One region of the Gordonia sp. NPDC003504 genome, then DNA from elsewhere that is predicted to be linked to it. Evidence: riboswitches for the same ligand, from Rfam matches in the RefSeq annotation. Region 1 holds a riboswitch; each other region holds the start of a gene.
The links. Region 1 has a riboswitch for S-adenosylmethionine ahead of ACWDPV_RS04210 (LLM class flavin-dependent oxidoreductase). Riboswitches for the same ligand answer to the same signal wherever they lie in the genome.
Positions count from the first base shown of each region.

Region 2: linked by a shared signal. The riboswitch ahead of ACWDPV_RS02855 (aminotransferase class V-fold PLP-dependent enzyme) and the one ahead of ACWDPV_RS04210 (LLM class flavin-dependent oxidoreductase) in region 1 are both predicted to bind S-adenosylmethionine.
Region 3: linked by a shared signal. The riboswitch ahead of ACWDPV_RS15355 (bifunctional o-acetylhomoserine/o-acetylserine sulfhydrylase) and the one ahead of ACWDPV_RS04210 (LLM class flavin-dependent oxidoreductase) in region 1 are both predicted to bind S-adenosylmethionine.

Region 1 is NZ_JBSFPC010000002.1:10,746-18,459, forward strand. It holds gene ACWDPV_RS04200 (ABC transporter permease) at 1-210, opposite strand, end outside; gene ACWDPV_RS04205 (ABC transporter substrate-binding protein) at 219-1,847, opposite strand; gene ACWDPV_RS04210 (LLM class flavin-dependent oxidoreductase) at 1,847-2,980, opposite strand; SAM riboswitch class I at 2,988-3,071, opposite strand; ZMP/ZTP riboswitch at 3,208-3,287, shown strand; gene ACWDPV_RS04215 (NAD(P)/FAD-dependent oxidoreductase) at 3,310-4,680, shown strand; gene ACWDPV_RS04220 (SDR family NAD(P)-dependent oxidoreductase) at 4,685-5,536, opposite strand; gene ACWDPV_RS04225 (SRPBCC family protein) at 5,542-5,973, opposite strand; gene ACWDPV_RS04230 (TetR/AcrR family transcriptional regulator) at 6,112-6,675, shown strand; gene ACWDPV_RS04235 (GMC oxidoreductase) at 6,664-7,714, opposite strand, start outside.
Region 2 is NZ_JBSFPC010000001.1:643,232-650,945, forward strand. It holds gene ACWDPV_RS02830 (inorganic diphosphatase) at 1-269, shown strand, start outside; gene ACWDPV_RS02835 (MDR family MFS transporter) at 496-2,220, opposite strand; gene ACWDPV_RS02840 (MarR family winged helix-turn-helix transcriptional regulator) at 2,207-2,731, opposite strand; gene alc (allantoicase) at 2,919-3,902, shown strand; gene ACWDPV_RS02850 (hypothetical protein) at 3,944-4,387, opposite strand; gene ACWDPV_RS02855 (aminotransferase class V-fold PLP-dependent enzyme) at 4,384-5,703, opposite strand; SAM riboswitch class IV at 5,720-5,833, opposite strand; gene ACWDPV_RS02860 (isochorismate synthase) at 5,925-7,010, shown strand.
Region 3 is NZ_JBSFPC010000007.1:270,008-277,721, reverse strand. It holds gene ACWDPV_RS15365 (MFS transporter) at 1-908, opposite strand, end outside; gene ACWDPV_RS15360 (cutinase family protein) at 1,025-2,710, opposite strand; SAM riboswitch class IV at 2,914-3,031, shown strand; gene ACWDPV_RS15355 (bifunctional o-acetylhomoserine/o-acetylserine sulfhydrylase) at 3,094-4,422, shown strand; gene metX (homoserine O-acetyltransferase MetX) at 4,452-5,600, shown strand; gene ACWDPV_RS15345 (molecular chaperone) at 5,639-7,138, opposite strand; gene ACWDPV_RS15340 (DUF3017 domain-containing protein) at 7,246-7,569, opposite strand; gene ACWDPV_RS15335 (bifunctional methylenetetrahydrofolate dehydrogenase/methenyltetrahydrofolate cyclohydrolase) at 7,566-7,714, opposite strand, start outside.

The DNA.
Region 1 (7,714 bases):
CCAATACTGCTGCCCCACCGACTGATTTAGGCCGTAGCGGGCCCTGAGGGCCTCGACCGCCGCCGGATCCACCGGTGTCGACGCATCGCCCGAGGTGGCGATGGCCACCGGATCGGACGGCAGCAGAATCAGGATGACGAACGCCACGGTGAATGCCGCCCACAGCACCCCGAGGGCGGAGAGCAACCGGATTCCGAGATAACGCAGCATCGTCGCGTTCACCGCCCGGACAACCACGTGTCGTGGAACTGCAACCGCGACGAGGCGTCGAACGTCACCTGATGGGTGGTGGCCGCGGCACCGATGGCCTGCGACAACTCGATGGTCGGGACGAACAATCCGTTGTCGAGGATCTGTTGTTGTGCGGTCGCGAGGTGGACATTGCGTTGCGCGGTGTCGGTGGTGGACTGTTCCCCGGCCAGGGCCACATCGAGAGCGGGAATCGGTCCGCGCCGGTTCAGGTTTCGTCCGGTGAGCCCGAACTGGGTGCGCAGGATGTCGCCGTCGGCACGGGTCACATTGTAGTAGACCGCGTCGTAGTCACCGGAGTTCTGCCGGACCGTGGCCGTGGCCGCCGGCACGACGTCGAGTTTCAGTTCGACGCCCACATTCTTCAGTTGCTGCTGGACGAGTTCGAGGATGGCCTGGTTGCCGGCGAACACCGGACTGTAGAGCACCGAGAAGCTCAGGCGTTGTCCGTCCTTGGTCCGGATTCCATCGGCGCCGGCCCTCCAGCCGGCGTCCTCGAGAATCTTCTTCGCCGTGTCCGGCTGAAAGCGCAACTCGGCCGAGGAGTCCGAGTATCCGGGGGTGTTGGACGCCAGGACTCCGGTGGCGGGATGGAAATCGTCGTCAAGGACGGTGGTCACCAGCTCCTGCCGGTTGATCGCCGGCAGCAGTGCGCGCCGCACCGCGGCGTCGGCGAGGACACCACGGGAGACATTGGGCTGCAACCCGAACGGCACACCCGGGTTCACCGCGGTGAGGACCTGTCCACCGGCCGCGGTGATCTGCGGCTTGTCGTTGGGCAGGGCATCACTGATCGCGTCGAGCTGCCCGGAGGCGAGCGAACCGGTGCGCACCCCGGACTCCCCGATCACCGTGAAGTCGATGCCGTCCAGGTAGGCGTCACCGGCGTGACCGAAGACCGACGATCCCCAGCCGTATCCGGCGCGTTTGCGCAGTGACGCCGACTTGCCCTGCGCCCAGCCCGAATACACGAACGGTCCCGATCCGATGTTGGTGCCCTGGCAGCGCTCCTCCGGCGTCGCGGCGACGGTGGCCTCGGCCTGAATCCCCAACTGTGGAGTCGAGGTGGCCTGCAGGAACTGCGCATTCGGGGCACCGAACGCCACCCGCGCGGTCAGCGGATCGACGACGGTGGTGCCGGTGTAGCCGCCGAGGTAGGTCGCCGCCAACGGCGCCTTGGCCGCACCGAGCGGTCCGACGATGGCGTCGAAGTTCTTCTTGACGGATTCGGCGGTGAGCGGGGTGCCGTCGCTGAAGGTGACACCGGGCTTGAGGTGGAATGTGAAGGTCCGCGCATCCGGGCTCACCTCCCAACTCTGCGCGAGCCACGGCTCGAGTCGGCCGCTTTCCGGGTCCTGGTCGGTGAGGGAATCGACGATCTGCCGGGTCACATAGATCGTCTGGTTGGTGCCGCTCTGGGCCGGGTCCGAGCAGGTGGGGGCGTCGGAGAGCCCGTAGCGCAGGGTGCCTCCCGGCACCGGCGGTTCGGCGTCATCCGAACCCGAGGAACCCGAACCGCAGGCGGTGAGCACACCGGCCACGGCCACCACGGCGAGTGCGGAGACGGCCGATTTCGCGGTGACAGCAATGCGATTCATCAGATCAGCCCCCATGCCTTGGCGAGCAGCTCATGCGACCTCAGCCGGTCGGCATGGTCATGGGTGACCGAGGTGATGACGAGTTCGTCGGCGTCGGTGAGCCGCCCGAGTGCGGCAAGCCGCTGCACGACGGTGTCGGGTGATCCGACGAACTGGGTCTCGAGCCGATCGGCGACCAGTGCCAGCTGGTCGGCGGGCAGCGGCTGCGCCGTCGCCGGGTCGGGGTACTCGATGGCGCCGTGGCCGGTGCGGATGCTGTGCACCCACCGCCCGTAGCCGTTGGCCAGATGCTGCGCGGTCTCATCGTCGTCGGCCACCACCACGTCGGCGGACACCACCACGTAGGGTTCGGCCAGCACCGACGACGGGCGGAACGCCTCCCGATAGGCCGCGACCGCCTCGAGGGTGGTGCCGGGGCTGACGTGGTAGTTGGCTGCGAACGGGAGTCCGCGGGCGCCGGCGACGTGAGCGCTCTGCCCCTTGCTGCTGCCGAAGATCCACACCTGCACGTCGGCCCCCTCGCCGGGAACCGCATGTAGCTCCTGACCCGACGGACTGGTGTAGGTGCCGTCGAGGAGCGACAGGATGTCGTCGACCTGCTCGTCGAAGTCCGGTGGCTGCGCACCCGGCTGCGTCAACACCTCGAAGCTGCGTGCGAGAGGCGAATGTGCCAGTAGCGCAGTCACATCGAGGGGTTCGGGGATCACCACCCCGTCGACGAGCCGACTCGGGGTCGGTGCGGAAATCGCGACCGGACCCGCGGGTGTTGCCGCCGCCTCGGCGCGTCGCTGTCCGGATCGGCCGAGCCCCAGGTCGATTCGGCCCGGATGGAACACGTCGAGCATCCCGAAGGACTCGGCCACCGATACCGCCGTCGTCTGCCCGACCTGCACCGCCGCCGATCCGACGCGGATCGATCGGGTCGCGGAGGCGATCTGACCGATGAGCAGCGCCGGCACCGAACTCGCGACGGCGGCGAAATGGTGTTCGGCCACCCAGTAGCGGCGATACCCCCACTGCTCGGCGTGCTGCGCGAGATCGATCGTATTGTGCAGCGCAGCAGCAGGATCGGAACCCTCGCTGATAGGTGCGAGGTCGAGCACCGACAGCGGGGCATGGTCACGAAACGTCACGGGGTGTCTCCCATCGATCCCGGCGTTAGCACCCTGGGGCGGGTTGCTGCGACGTCGACGAGCCGGGTCTCTCGGTCGCTCCAGATGGTCGATTCACCGTAGGCCCGTGATGCTGAGACAGGCAAAGAGAATGTCGGGACGGACGCCGTCCACGCCCGAATGCGGCGACGATTTTCTCGCGCCGAAGAATTTAAGTCGGCCTCGCCACCGGTTGCTCGATGGGCTATCGTCGGTTGTGCGACTGGCGCAGCCGGAGTCCACCGGCAAGGAGCACCGTTTCCCGACATCGTCCGCCTGGGTGTCGATTCCACACCAGAAGGAAACGTGCCATGACCCAGCGCGTACCGGTTCCCGGCGGCAGGACCCGCCGGCACCATGTCGTCATCGTCGGATCGGGGTTCGGCGGGCTGGCTGCCGCTCGTCGACTCGAGCATGCCGACGTCGACGTCACCCTGATCGCACGCACGACTCATCATCTGTTCCAGCCGTTGCTGTACCAGGTCGCCACCGGGGTGATCTCGCAGGGCCAGATCGCACCGCCGGTGCGGGTGATACTTCGCGACCAACGGAATGTGACGGTGGCACTGGGCGATGTCGAGGCCATCGACCTGGAGAATCGTGCGGTGACCTCACGCATGCTCGAACGTGTCACCACCACTCGGTATGACAGTCTGATCATCGCCGCCGGTGCGGGCCAATCCTATTTCGGCAACGATCATTTCGCGGAGTTCGCGCCGGGCCTCAAGACCGTCGACGATGCACTCGAGTTGCGCGGCCGCATCCTCGGGGCGTTCGAGCAGGCCGAACTGTCCACCGACCCGATCGAGCGTGATCGCCTGCTGACGTTCGTGGTGATCGGAGCCGGGGCCACCGGCGTCGAGATGGCCGGTCAGATCGCGGAGATGGCCGGCACGACGCTGCGCGGCGCCTTCCGGTCCATCGACTCGACGCAGGCACGGGTGATCCTGCTCGACGCCGCACCGGCGGTGTTGCCGCCGTTCGGTGAAAGATTGGGCTCCCGGGCCGAGAAGCGTTTGCGCGCACTGGGAGTCGATGTGCAACTCGGTGCGATGGTCGTGGACATGGACTACGACGGACTCGTGGTGCGCCATACCGACGGTTCGACGCGTCGCATCGAAAGTCAGTGCAAGGTCTGGTCGGCGGGGGTTGCGGCCAGTCCGCTCGGCCGACAGCTCGCCGAGCAGTGCGGGGTGGAACTCGACCGCGCGGGTCGGGTGCGGGTCGAACCCGACCTGACCATCCCCGGCCACGCCGAGGTGTTCGTGATCGGCGACATGATGGCCGTCGACGGAGTCCCCGGTCAGGCCCCGGCCGCCAATCAGTCCGGGCGGTACGCCGCCGACGCCGTCGCCGCCCGGATCAACGGCACCTATCGCGACCGAAAGCCGTTCGCCTACTGGGACAAAGGCTCGATGGCGACCGTCGCCCGGCACTGCGCGGTCGCCCGGGTACCCATCCCGGGCACCTCACGGGCCGTCGAGTTCTCCGGCTTCTTCGCCTGGCTGGGGTGGCTGTTCCTGCACTTGCTGTACCTGGTGGGGTTCCGCAACCGGTTCATCACGTTCATCGACTGGACCCTGGCCTTCACCTCCCGCAACCGTCATCAGTTGGCGGTCACCGAGCAACAGGTGTTCGCGCGGGCGGCGATCGATCGGCTGTCACACGACCTCGCGGCCTGATCTCTCAGGTGATGGCGCCCATCGCGCGGTCCGCGGTGGGTGCCGAGAGGTAATCGAGGACCGGCAGCACCGTCCGCAGGGCGGCGGGAGCGATGCGTTCGGGCCGGTGGGTGATCGCCCGGACGATCCAACTCGCCGCCTCATCCACCGACAGTGCCGCCACATCGTCGTATTCGGCTGTGGGCGAGATCATCTCGGTCCGCACCAGTGGATAGTAGATATTGGTGGCACGCACGCCCGGATGGGGCCGTTCGGCGTTGAGGCTACGCCCGAAAATCGACAGCGCATTCTTCGACGCCGCGTAGGCGGAGAACCGCGGGAAGGTTCCGGCCATCAGTCCCCACGTGCAGACGTTGACGATCTGCCCGTGACCGCGCTCGACCATGCCGGGCAACAGTCCCAGGCTCAATTGGACGGCGGCGAAGTAGTTGATCGCCATGGTGCGCCGGTAGTCGTGGAGCCGGTCGGTGGAGTCGATGATGGACCGCCGGATCGACCGGCCGGCATTGTTCACGAGGACATCGATCTCCCGCCCGGACAGCTCACCGAGCAGCCGGTCGGTGTCGGCCTCGTCGGACAGGTCGGCCACCAGATAGTCGCAGCCGGTCTCGCCGGCCAGCGAGGCCAACTCCTCCTCGCGGCGCGCCACGGCGATCACCTGCGCCCCGCGCGCGGCGAGTTGCTGCGTGGCCACCCGGCCGATGCCGGCGGATGCGCCGGTCACCACCACCCGCAGGCCGGCGACGTCTCGTCCGCGACCGGTGAGGGTGTCCTCGATGACGGCCGGCAGCATCGTCCGACGCTGCATGACGTCGAAAACCGCCGACGACACGGCGCCGGGAGAGAGGGAGACCATACGAATCACTCCAATTCGTCGCGCAGTTTTTTCTCCGTGTGCCGGACCGCCTGGGCCGCGAACGGCTCCATGATCGCGCCCAGCGCCCGGCCGGCCAGTCCGCCGGGAAGGAGGTACTCGAACTCGGCATGGACCTCGGTGCCGCCGTCGGTATCGCGGAACTTCCAGGTGGTGTTGGCCTGGAACCCGTCGATCGCCTTGAGCACGATGAACTCGTGTTCGACCCACTCGATCGTCTCGACGACCGACTTCAGGGTCTTCGGCCCGGCCTTCAACTCGACGTCGAAGACCGACCCGACGCCGCTGGTGACCTCGGTCTGCGGCGCGAACTTGTGCACCCCGAACATGTATTCGGGGACGTTGGTGTAGTCGTTGATGTACTCGAACACCGCAGCGCGCGGCACGGAAATCTGGGACGAATGCCTGACAACGCCCATGACGGACCCCTCCTGTCGGTTCGCCGAGGCGCACGGCACGTGCGCCTCGCCACGCGCCACACTACGCACTGAGACAATGGCCGACGGCATGTACCCCGTCACGGCCTTCGGTCTCCGCCATCCGAGCCATAATGACGTATGCGATCGCGAGGCAAGATCATCGAGGCAACGCTCGACCTGATCTCCACCGAGGGCTTCGCAGCCGCCAGCATCGCTGCGGTCGCCGCGAAGGCCGGAGTGTCCCGGCAGACGGTGTACTCGATCTTCGGTTCCCGCGAGGACATGGTGTCCCAGGCCATGGGTGAACTCGCCATCTCCGCCATGCGCGAGATCCACGATCGACTCGAGGGCATCACCGACTTCGGTGACTTCCTGATCGAGTTCATCATCGCGGGTCGTTCGATGGCCATCGCCGACCCGGCCCTGTCGGTGTTGCTGAACTCGCAGGAGAGTCACCCGTTCTTCGACGAGGGGGCGATGGCGCGCACCCGGGAGGTGGCTGCGGAGATCCTGCGACCGGCCGTCACCGACAAACCCGAGTACCGACCGCACTTCGCCGACATCGTCGACATGACCGCACTGTTGAGCGTCTCACTCGTCGCCGTCGACGACGGCCACCGCTCCGACGACGAACTGCGGGCGTTCCTCGGTCGCTGGCTTCGGCCCGCACTCGATGCGATGGCCCGCCCCTCAGATGGCTGATCCGACGTCGTTGGCGACGATGCGGTCCAGCGCCCGCTCGGCGATGGCCGCGATCGTCATCGACGGGTTGCACGCCGCGGAGTTACCCGGCATGAGCGCGCCGTCGACCACATAGAGGCCCCGCTGTCCCAGGACGCGTCCGTCGAGGTCACAGACCGACCCCATGTTCGCGCCGCCCACCGGATGCCACGTCGACGGCACGATCGCGTTGGTGTCGACGAGTGTCGATCCGGGACCGGCAATCCGGGTGGCGGCCGGATGCAGGTGGCGGGTCTGGATCGAAGCATCGCCCTCGTGCGGCCATCGGAGTACCGCCTGGTGTCGCGCTGCGTCATAGACGAAGTGACCGCGAGCGTTGCTCACCCCGTACCCGACCATCATCGTGCTGTGCGCATCCACCGGTAGCGGCGGGATGGAGGCCTGGATGAGGGTGAAGGCGTTCGCGGGATCGGACCAGTTGGGACTGCCGTAGACCACCGGACCACCTTGCGTGGCACCGAAATCCGAGGTCGGGCTGTTCCAGATGTAGATCCGGTCGGCGTTGGTCCCCCACCCCTGCCCCAACGTGTCGGGTAGGTCGCCGATGGCATCGGTCGCCTTGGCGCGCATCAACATTCGCGTGGTGTTCATGCTTCCGGCGGCCAGGATCAGCGCGCCGGTCGTCAACACCTTGGTCTCCAGGACGCGTCCGGTCTCGTCGGTGCGGTGCACCTCGACGACCCATCGTCCATCGCGCGCCCTGCGAATGTCGGTGACGTCGTGCAGGGTTCGGACGTCGAGGAGTCCGGTGCGTTCGGCCTGCGCGATGTAGGTGACGTCGACGCTGTGTTTGCCGCCGTTGTTGACGCCGATGGCCCCGCTTCCGTCTGTGTAGGCCGGACGCATCCTTCCGGCCAGTTCGGCGAGGGCGTAGTCCCAGTCGATGGGCATCGGGATCTTCTGCACGGGCAGTCCGGCGCGGCGGGCGTGGGCGGCGAATTCCCGTGCGGCACGATAATTCGGACTCCGGATCAGCGAGTCGGGCGCCACCGCGGCGCCG
Region 2 (7,714 bases), on a different contig from region 1:
TGACCGACGAGGCCGGCGGCGACGACAAGCTCCTGTGCGTCCCGGCCAACGACATCCGCTGGAACCACATCCAGGACATCGGTGACGTCTCCGAGTACGAGACCAGCGCCATCTCGCACTTCTTCGAGCACTACAAGGATCTCGAGCCGGGCAAGGAGGTCACGCCGGGCGGATGGGTCGGCAAGGCCGAGGCCGAGAAGGTCGCCGAAGCGGCGATCGCACGCCTGGCCGAGCATCCCGGCGAGGCCAACGAGCCCTCACGCGGCTGACGCCATGTCGCTGACAGCGCTCTTTCTGACGTTGACAGCGCTCTGATTCTCGTTGACAGCGCTCTACATGACGCCGAGCGCGCCCGCGATCTGATCCGCGGGCGCGCTCGGCTGTTGTCTGGGCGCTGTCAGTGTGGTGGCGAGCGCTGTCAGTGTGGTGACGAGCGCTGTCAACGTTCAGGAGAGCGCTGTCAACGTTCAGGAGAGCGCCGTCAGTGGGGCTCGGTCAGGACTTCTGCGGCTCCCCACTCGGTGCGTCCTTGGGCGCACCGATCGGGCGCCCCGACCGCAGCGGCAGTTCCTTCCAGGTGACGGTGCCGATGATGGCGAGCAGCGACACGATCGACACGGTCAGGAACACCCGGTCCATCGAGTTGGCGAAGCCGGTCATGATGGGTTCCGACAGCGAGTCGGGCAGCTTCGCGATGATCGACGTGTCATTCATGACACTGTCGGAGGATCCGGAACCGGCCGCGCCGGGATTGGCCTGGCTCGCGATCAGCGACTGACCGAATTCACGCACCTGCGGATCGCTGCTCTGGGCCGCCTCCATCACCCCGGCAGAGAATCCCGGCTGCGTCGACGCGGCGGTCATCTCGTCCTTGATGTTGGGTCCCATCAGTGAGAACAGCAGTGAGAAGAACACGGCCACACCGAGGGTCGCACCGATCTGCCGGAAGAACGTGGCGGTTCCGGTCGACAGTCCCATATCCTTGGGCGGCAGGATGTTCTGCATCGCGAGGGTGATCGGCTGCATCAGATTGCCCAGGCCGAAGCCGAGCAGTGCGGCATAGAGCATAACCACCCACACCGGCGTGGTGATGCTGACGTAGTGCAGCAGGAATGTCGCGACCGTGATCAGTACCGACCCGAGGATCGTGAAGACCTTGTATTTGCCGGTGCGCGAGATCAATTGACCCGACGCCACCGATCCGGACATCAGTCCGAGCACCATCGGCAGCATCTGCAGTCCGGCCACCATCGGGCTCGAACCGCGCAGCACCTGGTAATACTGCGGCAGCATCGAGATGCCGCCGAACATCACCGCGCCGACGACCATCGATACGACGATGCCCTGCGCGAAGACCCGATTCTTGAACACCCGCAGCGGGATCAGGGCGTCGTCGCCCATCTTGTTCTCAATCCAGATGAACGCAGCCAGCCCGACGACGGCAATGGCGTAACACACGATCGACTTCGTCGACCACCATCCCCACACGCGGCCCTGCTCGGCCACCACCAGGATCGGCGCCACTGTCACCGCGAGTGCCGTCGCGCCCCAGTAGTCGGTGCGGGTTCCGGTGCCCTTGTTCTGGTCATAGTTGAGGACGGCGTAGACGACGAACAGCGCGATGATGCCGATCGGCACGTTCACCAGGAACACCCAGCGCCACCCGGAGATCCACAGGATCGACGACTGGCCGGCGAAGAAGCCGCCGAGGACCGGGCCGAGCACGCTCGAGGTGCCGAACACCGCCAGGAAGTAGCCCTGGTACTTGGCTCGTTCCCGGGGCGGGACGATGTCGCCGATGGTGGTCAGTGCGAGGGTGAACAGACCACCGGCACCGAGCCCCTGGAGCGCTCGGAAGCCGGCCAGCATGTACATCGACGTGGCCATCGAACACAGCAGTGACCCGATGACGAAGATCGAGATGGCCAGCAGGAAGAACGGTTTGCGGCCGTAGATGTCGGAGAGCTTGCCGTAGAGCGGGGTGACGATCGTGGAGGTCACCAGGTAGGCGGTGGTGACCCAGGCCTGCAGGTCGTAGCCCTGCAGGTCGTCGGCGATGGTGCGGATCGCCGTCGAGACGATGGTCTGGTCGAGGGCGGCGAGGAACATGCCGATCATCAGTCCGGCCATCACTGTGAGGATCTGGCGATGCGTCAGACCGGCACCCGCGTGTTCTACGGGTGAGGCCGACGAGGCGGCCGCCGCGTCATGGTTGGTCATCGGGGTCCTTTCGATCGGGCTGGGATTCGTCGTTGGCGTGCTTCCCGGATGGGGGTCTCGCGCAGTCGGGAACCATGAAGGTCTCGGTGGCGTCGACGAATCGGTTGAGCAAGCTCACCAAGGTGGAGAGTTCGTCGGCGGTCCAGTCCGACATGGCGTCGTTCATCGCCGCGCGCCGAGCCGAGCGCATGGCCTCGACCTGGGCGTCTCCGGCTTCGGTGATCACCAGCAAAGTCGCCCGTCCGTCGTGCGGGTCGGCCTCCCGACGCACCAGCCCCTTGTCGACGAGTTGGGCGACCTGTCGGCTGACCGTGGACGGATCGGAGTTGAGCGCGCCCGCGAGTTCGCGGGAACGCATCGGTCGGCGCTGCAGATGGAAGAGTCCCTTGAACGCCGCGATCTCGACGTCGCCGTCCGGTGTGCGCAGGGTCGTGTGCACGGCTCGGTCACGTACCCGCAGGTAGCGGGACAGCGCGTCGAAGAGGCGGTCGACCTCGACCGGATCGAGCATGGCGGATCCCCCCGGATGAGTCGGAGCAATTCTTCGGTGCGCGAATCAATCAGTTGCAATGTGCACCTAGTTGGACTGCGCAAGTATGCCCTCGAATGTGCCGCGATCGCAAACGCCATTAGGATCGGTGGCCGTGACCCCTTCGCCCCCACCCACCGCGTCCGGAACCCGCCCTCACTTCACTTCGATGCCTGACCTGGCATTACGGGATCTCGGCGGTGCCGTCGTGTGGTCGAATGACGACCTGTTCGCGGAGGCGCAGAACCTCATCTCGACGCCGCCCGCGGAGTACCGGCCCGCGACGTTCGGTCACAAGGGCCAGATCTATGACGGCTGGGAAACACGGCGTCGTCGTCGCGATGGGGTCGACCAGGCGATCATCCGCCTCGGCGCTCCGGGCGTGATCTACGGCGTCGTCGTCGACACCGCCTGGTTCAAGGGCAATTACCCACCGTTCATCTCGGTGGAGGCCGCCGCCAAGGAGGGTGTGGTCTCCGTCGACGAACTGGTCAACGACACCGAGTGGATCACCATCGTCGACAAGAGTCCGGTCGACGGGGACACCCGCAATCCGTTCCGGGTGGATGCCAAGGACCGTTTCACCCATGTGCGTCTGACGATGCACCCCGACGGCGGCATCGCCCGCTTCCGGGTGCACGGCCGAGGCGTGCCCAACCCGCACTTCTTCCGGTACGGCCACTTCGACCTGGCCGCGCTGGAGAACGGCGGCCTGATCACGGCCTGCTCCAACATGTTCTACAGCTCACCGAACAACCTGCTGATGCCCGGCCGGGCCCGCCACATGGGTGAGGGCTGGGAGACCTCCCGACGCCGCGACGACGGCAACGACTGGGTGCAGGTGCGCCTGGCCGGCCAGGGGCGGGTCAGTCTGATCGAGCTCGACACGAGCTACTTCCTGGGCAATGCACCAGGCGCCGCCACGGTCCGCGGCCGTGACGGCGACGACGGCGAGTGGTTCGAGGTCCTGCCCCGCACCGAGCTGCAGCCCGACACCCGGCATCGGTTCGTCATCGACCTGGACCGGCCGATGACCGAGGCACGGCTGGACATCTACCCCGACGGGGGCATGGCCCGGTTCAAGCTGTACGGACTGCTCACCGAGGAGTCCTACGCCGGGCTCATCGAGCAGTGGGAGCGCGGCGAGGCCTGAGGTCGAGTCTGTGCACTCCGGACCGGTGCGAGATCTGCGGATCAGGCGACGCGTCGGGCGGCACCGGTGAACGCCGGCAGCACGAGCTGACGGACCCGGTTCTCGGTCGCCGACCCGTCCAACGACACCAGGATCACCGCGTCGGCGACCTCGGCGGCGTAGATGTCGCGGATGAGGGTGACCAGCCCGCCGGGTGTGCCGATGTAGCGGACGGTACCGCCGTCGAGCTCGTCGGGGATACCCGCGACCGCCGCCCGTGCGGACGCGGCATTCGGGGCGATGGCCACCTCGACCTCCAGTGCCACACAGAAATTCGCGGTGTCCCGGGTGCCGGATCGCAGCACCGACCGCGCCCGCTGCGCGTCGCGAAGGGTCGGTCGACGCACCACGATCGGCACGTCGATGGCCGACACATCCCCGGCCAGTGCCACGCGCAGACCGGGGCGGCCGATGCTGATGCGGACGTCGGAGAGTTCGGCGGTCATGGCTGTGCCTTTCCGGGAGTAGTGCGGGTGAGTTCGGAGAGTGCGGTGACGAGCCGGTCGACGTCGGCGGAATCGGTACCGAGACCGAAGCTCGCGCGGACCGCGCCGTCGGTGTGTCCGAGTCGGGCCAGCAGCGGATGCGCGCAGAACTTGCCGTCGCGCACGCCGATTCCGTGATGATCGCTGAGGTACTCGGCGACGGCGCGCGGCGTGTGTCCGTCGACGGAGAAGCCGGCGATGCCGACGCGATCGAGGTCGTCGGAGAAGATCCGCAGCGGCGTCACGTCGGCGACGCCGGCCAGTCCGACGTCCAGACGGGCGCGCAGTTCCGCCTCATGCAGGCCGATCAGTTCGAATCCGAGATCGACGATGGCATCGCAGGCGGCGGCAATGGCGATCGCGCCCAACACATTCGGTGAGCCGGCCTCATGCCGCGCGGCACCCGAGTGCCAGGCGGTCGAGGCGCAGTTCTCGTCGGGTCCGTCGACGAGGCTCACCTGCGCCGACGCCCCGCCGCCGGCAAGGTACGGGTCGGCGGCGTCGAGCCAGTCGCTGCGACCGATGAGGACTCCGGATCCAAAGGGTGCGTAGAGCTTGTGGCCGGAAAAGACGAGGTAATCGATGCCGTGACTGACGATCGACACCGGTCGGTGTGCCACCAGTTGCGCGGCGTCGACGAGGATGCGGGCACCGTGGCGGTGGGCGATCGAGGCCAGCCGCGAGATGGGCAGCACCTCGCCGGTGACGTTGGATGCCGCGGTGACGGCGAGCAGGGCGGCCGGCGCCGCGGCGAGTTCGGCGTCGAGCGCGGCCAGGGTGTCCTCGAGGGTGTCGCACGCCGAGACGATGCGCGCGGTCCCGTTGTCACGGGACACCCACGGCAGCAGGTTCGCGTGGTGCTCGATGTCGAGAACGACGACGTCACCGGGGGTGCAGTGGGCGGCCAGGTTGATCGCGTCGGTGGTGTTGCGGGTGAAGACGACGGTGTCGTCGGTGCGGCCACGCACGAAACGTCGGACGGTGTCCCGGCACTGCTCGTAGCGGCGGGTGGTGACCTGCGACAGGTGGCCGGCGCCGCGGTGGACGCTGGCGTACTGACTCACCGACGCCGCGACGGCGTCGGCGACGGCGGTGAGGGCGGGCGCGCTGGCCGCGTAGTCGAAGTTGGCGTAGCGGATCTGATCACCGCTGGTCAGCGGGACGAGTTCGGCGGCACCGACGACCGAGGTCAGCGGTCCGATGGTCGACAGGTCGGCGGCATCGGACTGCACCGCGCAGTCGTTGCGGCAATCAGTGGTGGTGGCGACAGCAGTCATCGCAAAGGCTCCTTGGAATCCACGCTTGCCGTGCCCGGTCGGTACACGGCCAGGTCGTCACCCGGAGCACCCCACCGCGGAGGAGGGTTGCCGGCCAGCTAGCCGGGGCTTGTCGCTGGCACTCATGACCTGCACCAAGGGTGGCCTACGGCGCGCAAGGGTGTCAATTTTCACTCAGCGTGAGCGAAAGGCCGCGGCCCGTCGTCGCCTAAGTTGGTTGGGTGCCCGTCTCCGATACCCACGCCGCGTCACCGTTCGTCCTGTCGCGGCCGCACGGGACGGTGCGAGCGCGCGGCGTGCGGACGCGATTCGCCGACGCCGACGACGCCGCGACCCGGCTGCGCAGCGGCGCCGTCGATGCGGTCGTCGGGGCGGTGGCCTTCGATCCCTCGGCCCCGTCGGCGCTGTTCGAGCCGGTGACGCTGTCCCATGAACCGACTCCGCTCGCCGGGAGCCGACCACCGCGCCGGACGCTGATTTCGTCGGAGCAGATTCCCGATTCGGCCACCCATCGTGATCGGGTGCGTGCCGCGTTGTCGGCGATCGCCTCCGGCGCATTGGCGAAGGTCGTCCTCGCCAGAATGATTCGGGCTCAACTGGATTCGCCGGTCACGGTCGACGGGCTGCTGGCCGCACTCGCCGGCGGCAACAGCGAACACAACGCCTTTGCCGTCGACACCGGCACCTCGTGGCTGCTCGGCGCGAGCCCGGAACTGTTGCTGCGCAAGGACGGTCGCGAGGTGACGTGCCGGCCATACGCCGGTTCGGCGCCGCGCTCGGCCGATCCGGAGGCCGACCGGGAGTCCCGCGAGAAGCTCGCGGCGTCGGAGAAAGATCACCGCGAGCACGCGTTCGTCGTCGAGCACCTCCGGGATCGCCTGGCACCGTTGTGCCGCGAACTCGCGATCCCCGATGAGCCGCAGTTGTTGTCGACCGGCGAGATGTGGCATCTGGCGACCCCGATCCGGGCGATACTCGACGACGACGCCGTCGGCGCCCTGGATCTTGCGATCGCGCTGAGTCCGACACCGGCGGTCGGCGGCACACCGAGCGAGGTGGCCACGGAATTCATTCGCGCACACGAGGAACCGCGCGGGTTGTACGCCGGTGCGGTCGGGTGGGCCGACGCGGCCGGCAACGGCGAATGGATGGTGACCATCCGGTGCCTGGAACTCGAGCCCGACCTCCGTTCCTTCCGCAGCTGGGCGGGTGGCGGCATCGTCGCCGACTCCGACCCCGATGCCGAACTCGCCGAGACCACCGCGAAACTCCTAACGGTATTGCGGGCGTTGGGTATCGAGGACTGACTCGCCGCGTCGAGTGGGCGCCCTTTCCCGTCGAGTGGGCGCACTTTCCCGTCGAGTGGGTGCCCTTTCCCGTCGAGTGGGTGCCCTTTCCCGCCTTGCATCGCGAGTTCTCGGGACACCCCGACGCGGCAGGTGAACTCCCGATTGTCGAGGGCGCGCACCGAGTCGGCATCGATGACGCCGTACCCGTCGAGATAGCCGGGTTCGTCATCCTCAGCGTCGAGGGTGGATTGGTCGGCGACCACGAAGATCGATGCGCGGGCGGCGGCACAGGTAGCGGCGGTGGGGCGCGGTGTTCGGGACCAGTACACAAACAGCTTGCTGCGGATCGGGCTGGGCGGACCCCGACTGGGCGGAGGCCAACTCTGTGCCGGCGACCACAGGTGCGTCGACTGGGATCGCAGGATCTGCTGGATCCTCGCCCATGCCATCGTCAGTGCGAGCACCGCCAGGAACCACGTCGGAATCGCGTTGCTCCTCACACACCGGAGACCGACCGCCAATCGGTCCTGCCCCTGGGTCAACGCGATCAACGCATCGGCACGACGCTGCGCCATCGACCGCCGATCCGCTGACTGCGGCGAAGCCCTGGCTCGACGCCCGCCGGATACACCCGGAAGAGCACAGACGAGTTCATCTGAACCAGAACCACTTTCACGCACCTCGGCCCCACCCGGAACTCCCGGGTGGGGCCGTTGCATATC
Region 3 (7,714 bases), on a different contig from region 1:
AGTCCCACCAGGATCGACAGCGCGACGTTGCGGTCCGCGGCGATGCCGCCGACGATGTTGCCCACCACCATGCCGAGACCGAACAGCATCAGCGCGATCGGCACCAATGACACCGGGAGCCCGGCCAGCGATGTCAACGCGGTGTTCAGATAGGTGTAGAAGGCGAACATCCCGCCGAATCCGACGACGCCGATGAACAGGGTGAACCACACCTGCGGTCGACGCAGCGCGCCGAGCTCGGTCATCGGATTGGTGACGCGCATGTCCTGCAGCGACGGCAGATTCATCGCCAGCGCACCGATCGTCGCCACGCCGACCACCACGACGACCACGAACGCGCTACGCCAGCCGAAGTGCTCACCGAGCCACGCGGCCATCGGCACCCCGGCGACATTCGCCACGGCCAGCCCGAGCATGACCTGACCGATCGCCGCGGCCCGCTTCCGCGGTCCGGCCAGGTGGGCGGCGACCAGTGCGGCCACCCCGAAGTACGCGCCGTGCGGAAGACCCGCGACGAACCGCGCCGCGATGAGCAGACCGAACGTCGGGGCCACCACCGTCGCCGCATTGCCGATGGTGAAGGCCACCATCAGAGCGATCAGCAGGGTGCGTCGCGACATCCGCGCGGTCAGCGCGGCGATGAGCGGTGCGCCGATCACCACACCGAGGGCGTAGGCGGAGATGACGATGCCGGCGCTGGGTTCACTCACCGACATCGCATGGGCGATGTTGGGCAGCAGGCCCATGGCGACGAATTCGGTCGTCCCGATGCCGAACCCGCCGAGAGCCATCGCCAGGATCGCCCACCGGATCGGACGGGCGGGCGAGGGCGGCGCGCTCGCCGAGGTCTCCGAGGGTGAGGAGGACTCGACGACGGAGTCGGCAGGCGTGTGGACGGACTCGGGCATAGGTCCACCAACCACCGCGCGGGCGCCGAGGATTCCCATTCGGCGGCGTGAGGTCGTTCACATGGCAAACGGCGCGCGCCGCACGGAGCCGAGCGCCCGAGGCGGGCGTCGTCGGGTCAGCCGACGCCGACCGGTTCCTTCGAGGCGTCGACGGCTGCACCGTCGGCGGTGGGCACGGCGCTGCCCGTGGTCTCGGGCGTGGGCGACGAAGTGACCGACGGCGTCGGGTCAGCGGTGGGCCCGGGCGTGGCCGACGGCGTGGCACTGCCGGTGGGCTCGGGCGTGACCGACGGCGTGGCGCCGCCGGTGGGCTCGGGCGTGGCCGACGGCGTGGTGTCGACGGTGGTCACCGGCGTCGCCGGTGAATCCGACGTCGATGTTTCCGGTACCTGCGTTCCGCCGCCGAGGCTTCCCGGAGTGCCATCGGTCTGCGCGTCGCCGCTGCCCTCGGCCTCTTCCTGCGTCTCCCCCGCCGACAGCGTGCTGACGCCGTACGACCTCGCGGACGCCGGCGACGAGGACAGCGCCGCAATCGTCTGCGATGCCGTCGTCTGGGATGCCGAGTCGGGGCCCCACGGCACCGTGGTGATGCCCTCGACGATCCGCTCGGCCCAGTACCGGACGAAGTTCACCGGCAGCAGCACGATGCTCGTCGCACTCGCCGCGAGCGCCACCACACCCTGCTTGAACAGTGCCGAATCCCACTGCAGCACACCGTTGAGGATGTCCTGGAAGTCGAACAGATTCGGGAGGTAGGCGCCGTAACCCAGCTCCGGCAGCGGTGGCAGCCAGTCCATCACCCAGCGGATCGGGACCTGGAAGTCGGACAGGGTGATGCCGATGATGTCCGGGAACCGGAACCGGTACGGCAGCAGATCGGGCACCGACCAGTCGAGGCCCAGCGCGTCGACGAGGTTCTGCACGATGATGGCCGACGATGACGGCGACGAGATGGTGCACGTCTGCACATTCTCGAGGGTGCCGGTCTGCGTGCACGTCATCTCACCGTCGACCGGCCCCAAATCCCAGATCACGTAGTCGCCGGGGTATTGATACATGTGATACGGGTACTGATTGTGTTTGACCCAGTACCCGAAGAAGTCGTCGACGACGCCGATCGGGTCGTGCAGCACATCCGGTAGGTCGCAGATCGGATCGCCCTCGATGCAGTAGGTGGTCACCGGCAGGCCGCCGTAATCGGTGCCGCTACGCGGACCCGACATGGTCAGGCCGGGGATGACCCCGACGAGGGCCGATTCGATGCCCTGCCCCCACAGGGTTCCCACCATCCGGGGATCGGAGTAGAGCTCACCGGTGACCCTGCTCGAATCGATGACGGTACCGTCCTCGAGCGGGCGGTTCTGTCCGATGTCGGTGAGGACGTCGCCGGCGATTCGCGCGCCCTGGGAGTATCCGACGATCGCGACCTTCTTGGTTCCATCCGCATCGCATGCCTGCTGGTAATCGGCCACCGCCCGCTCGAGGTTCGCCGCACCCTCGGCCTCGCTGGCGTTGTAGCCGACCGAACCGAGGGGCCAGATGGTCGCCGAATACGGCACCTGAACGATCTCGTAACCTTGGGCTCCGTACCGCTGGTTGATGCCGAGCAGGTAGCTGTCGGGGTTCCACGTCCCGCCGACGACAAACACCGCACCGGGACCGGTGCACGTGTACGGACTGTCATCGGCGAGCGCCACCCCACGCCCCAGAAATGTCGCCGTCACCAGCGATGCCGCCACCGCGCCCACGCCGACCGTGAGAGCTGCGAGTCGAATGCGACGTCGGTCCCCGAACCCTGCCATAGCGTGCAGCGTAGGCCGATGTCCAGTAGTGGATATCGAAAACCGGCCTCACGATCCACAATTCCTCCGGCCGGAGGACACCACCGCGCTCTCGAGCGCACCGCGCGGTGCCGTTTCGATGGCCACTGCGCCCGCCACCGTTCCAACCATCGTGAGCAGGAGGGTTATCAGCCCGGCGTGGCCGTGCTATATCCTTGTCGCCAGGTCATGAGCATCAGCGACAAGCCCCGGCTTGCTGATCGGCAACCCTCCAACCGCGGTGGGGTGCTCCGGGTGATGACCGGGTTGTGGGACGCAGTGCGTCCCCGGCAAGCGCGGGTCCGAAGGTCGGACCCCATCAGGGTTCCAGTAACCCTGCCGACCGTAGAAAGTGATCTATTTCCATGTCTGACGCAGCCAACGACGGCACCGTGAATCCTGTGGACACCTGGAGCTTCGAGACCAAACAGATCCATGCGGGTCAGAGCGCCGACGCCACCACCAACGCTCGCGCGCTGCCGATCTACCAGACCACGTCGTACACCTTCAACGACACCACCCACGCCGCCAACCTGTTCGGGCTGGCCGAGCCGGGCAACATCTACACCCGCATCATGAACCCGACCCAGGACGTCGTCGAGCAGCGCCTGGCCGCTCTCGAGGGCGGTGTCGCCGCACTTCTCGTCGCGTCGGGGCAGGCCGCCGAGACCTACGCCATCCTCAACATCGTCGAGAACGGCGGGCACGTGGTGTCGAGCCCGCGGCTCTACGGCGGCACCTTCAACCTCTTCCACTACACGCTGCCCAAGCTCGGCGTCGAGGTCTCCTTCGTCGAGGACCCGGAAGACCTCGAGTCGTGGCAGGCCGCCGTGCGGCCCAACACCCGGGCCTTCTACGGCGAGTCGATCTCGAACCCGAACAACGAGATCCTGGACATCGCAGGCATTTCCGAGGTCGCGCACCGCAACGGTGTGCCGCTGATCGTCGACAACACCGTCGCCACCCCGTACCTGCTCAACCCGCTGGCGCACGGCGCCGACATCGTCGTGCACTCGGCGACGAAGTACATCGGTGGACACGGCACCGCGATCGGCGGCGTGATCATCGACGGCGGTACCTTCGACTGGCGGGTGCAGCGTGACGGGGTCGACCTGTTCCCCGGCTTCACCACCCCCGACCCGAGCTACCACGGCGCGGTGTTCGCCGATCTCGGCGCGCCCGCCTACGCCCTCAAGGCCCGCGTGCAGTTGCTGCGTGACACCGGTGCGGCGATCTCGCCGTTCAACGCCTTCCTGCTCGCCCAGGGCCTGGAAACCCTGAGCCTGCGCATCGAACGGCACGTCGCCAACGCACAGCGCGTCGCCGAGTTCCTCAACGACCATCCGCAGGTCTCCTCGGTCGCCTACGCCGGCCTGTCGTCGTCGCCGTGGTACGCGCGCGGACAGCAACTGGCACCCAAGGGCCAGGGCGCGATCATCGGCTTCGAGATCGTCGGCGGTGTCGACGCGGGCAAGCGTTTCGTGGAGGCCCTGACGCTGCACAGCCACGTCGCCAACATCGGTGATGTGCGTTCGCTGGTCATCCATCCCGCCTCGACCACCCACAGTCAGCTCACCCCCGAGGAGCAGCTGGCCGCGGGTGTGACCCCCGGTCTGGTCCGCCTGGCCGTCGGCATCGAGGGCATCGACGACATCCTGGCCGACCTCGCCCAGGGTTTCGCCGCCGCACAGTAATTCGGACTCGAGACAGGAGCACACACCCCGTGTCGGTGAGCATCGACCCCCAGGCCTCCGCGGCGCATCAACCCGAGTGGGAGCAGGTCCCCGACGGGCAGATGGTCCGCATGCGGGTGGGGTCGTTGGCTCTGGACAACGGGGAGGTGCTCGACGACGTCACCCTGGCGTTCCAGCGCTGGGGGACGTTGTCACCCGAACGCGACAATGTGGTCCTCACCCTGCATGCGCTGACCGGTGATTCCCATGTCACCGGACCCGCGACCGACGAGCAGCCCTCCCCCGGATGGTGGGACGGCCTGATCGGTCCGGGTGCGGCGATCGACACCGACGAATGGTGTGTGATCTCGGCGAACGTGCTCGGCGGGTGCCGCGGTTCGACCGGTCCGTCCTCGCCGGATCCCCAAGGGCGGCCATGGGGTTCACGCTTCCCGCAGATCACCGTGCTCGATCAGGTGCGGGCCGAGGCCACCCTCCTCGAGGCGCTCGACATCCGCAGCATCGGTGCGGTTCTCGGCGGCTCGATGGGTGGGGCCCGTGCGCTCGAGTGGGCCATCACCTACCCCGACAAGGTGCGTACCGCGCTGGTGCTCGCGGTCGGTGCCCGCGCCACCGCCGATCAGATCGGCACGCAGACAACACAGATCGCGGCGATCACGGCCGACCCGGACTGGCAGGGCGGCAACTATCACGGCACCGGCCGTTCACCGATGATCGGCATGGGGATCGCGCGTCGTATCGCGCATCTGACCTATCGACATGAACTGGAACTCGACGAGCGGTTCGGCGATTCTGCGCAGGATGGTGAAAACCCCTTGCGCGGTGGGCGATACGCGATCGCGAGCTACCTCGAGCACCAGGCGGACAAGCTCATCGAACGTTTCGATCCGGGCAGTTATGTGGTGCTGAGCGAGGTTCTCAACCATCACGACGTCGGACGCGGCCGAGGCGGCATCGCCGCGGCGCTGGGGTCGTGTCAGGTGCCGATCATCGTCGCCGGTATCGATTCGGATCGCCTGTACCCGTTGCGGTTACAACAGGAGCTCGCCGACGGCCTGGGCAACTGCGTGGGCGGTCTGCAGGTGATCCGGTCCGACAAGGGCCACGACGGCTTTCTCACCGAGTTCGACGCCATCGCCGATCTCCTCAAGCGCACAGTGGATCTCGCGCGCCGCTGATCGTCGCCGATCGGCACGGCCGCAGCCGTCGAGTCGAGTCAGCCGGCCGGAGTGGTGGTCGTCGTCGGCGCAGCGGACGGCACGGCCTGCTGCCGCGGCGCCGGGACGGGATAGGGTGTCAGATCCGGCGTGTCCGGGGCCGGGGTGCTCGTCTGCGGCGGCATGAGCGGCAGCAGTCCCGGCGGCAACCATTGCGATGGAATCGGCAGTGGCGGTGGCGTTGTCGGGGTCGTGGTGCTCGGCGACGTGACATTCGGCGACGCGGTGGTGGTGCTCGGTGTGTTCGGCACCAGCGTCAGCGTCGTTGCCGAGATCGTGGTCTGCGGCAGTTCGGTCGTCGCCCAACCCGGTGACTGAAACCCGCCGGGCGGTGGTGCGATCGTCGGCGGCAGCACCGCGCTGATCTCGGCGGATGTCGTCGAACGCGTCGTCGAGGTCCACCCGGTGTAGTCGGTGGTCGCGACCTCCTCGGCACCCTCCGTGGACGTCGGCGCCGGGGAATCCCCGGTGGACAGCGTTGCGCCGACCGCGACGGCGGCCATCACGACGGCGGCGATCAGACAACCGACCAGGGCCGCCGGTGCCAGCGACCAGCGTGGCCCGCGATGCCCGCCGATGAAGCCGAGACCGCCGGTCGACGACGACGACGAGGCGAGCATCGCCGCGCCGGTCGCGGCGACGATCTCCGGGGAGGGCGGTACAAGCACCTCCAGATCGACGTCGCCGGCGAGTTCGTGGATCACCGGCAGATTCGCCAGGCCACCCACCAGGACGACCGCGTCGGGTGCCGGACCGCGCCGACCGACCGCGGAGACGTAGCGCGTGAACACTCCACGCGCATCCGCCACCATCGGCGCGGCCGCCTCGGCGACCGCCGCCCGGGTCAGACGCAGACCACCCGCACCGGATGCGGGTACCGCGTCGCCGATCTCCTCCTTGGCGGTCCGGCAAGCACCGACGAGCAACTCCCGCCCACGTCGCGTCTGCGCCTCCCGGCCGACCGAGACCGATTGCGCGGCAACATGATCGGCGAGCGATCGATCCAGCGCACGACCACTGATCACCACGGTTCGTTCGATCGACGCAATCGTCCCGGCAGCGGGATCCACCGTGTAGAGCGACATTCCGGTGTCACCGCAATCGGCCACCACCACGGCGGTGAAGCGGTCGATCTGGCCGGTGCGGGTGAGGTATTCGGCCACCGCCTCTTCGTCGGAACTCAGGTAGACCTGTCGGCGTGTCCCCGTCCCGCCCGAGCGCAGGCGGCGGCGCTGCGTGGCGGTCCGAGCGGTGACGCCGATCGGTCCGACACGGCGATCGGCCGCCCGCGCCGCGTCGAGCATGAGGTCGATCCCGGCATTGACGCGACCGACGGAGTCGAGGCCGTCGGTGGGGTCGACCTCGAAGACGCGTGAGGTGACATCGGTCCGGCCGGCGTCGTCAAGGGTCATCAGGACGTAATGGATCATGCCCTCGCCCACCGAGACACCCAGCGACGTCGCGTCGCCGTCAGTGCCCTGGCTGTTGGTCTCCAACATGGATGAGATGCCAATCCCTACTTAGTGTCGCTAACGACCGTGTCATTCCTCGATCTGATGAGCGCCGCTTCTTGGCCCCGAATGTCACGCTGAGGTCACCAGTGTAATCAATCTGTGCCCAAAGGGTCGATCGAGGTGGCCAGCCACAGCATCAGTCCACCCACCGTCGCCATCGCGGCGACGTCGAACAACCGGCCCCTGACCTGCAACAATCCGACCCTGGTGGTTGGAATCAGGGCGCGCAGAAGTGCACCCAGCAAGAGCGCGGAACCGAACACGAACGCACCACGCCGCCAGCGATCGAAGAGCACCAACCCCGCGGCCACCACCACACCGAGCATCACCAGCAGATACGGAATCTGCACGATGCACGCCCGGACGATGCGCGCCCGGTGAATCCGCCGGGTCCGGTCGGTGGCGTCGGCGGTCATCGACCCAGCTTCTCCGCGAGTTGCGCCTCCGCCCGCTCGACGACGTTGACCAGGAGGAACGCCCGGGTCAGGGGGCCCACACCGCCCGGATTGGGTGAGACGTGGCCAGCCACCTCCCACACGTCGGGTGCCACGTCTCCACGGA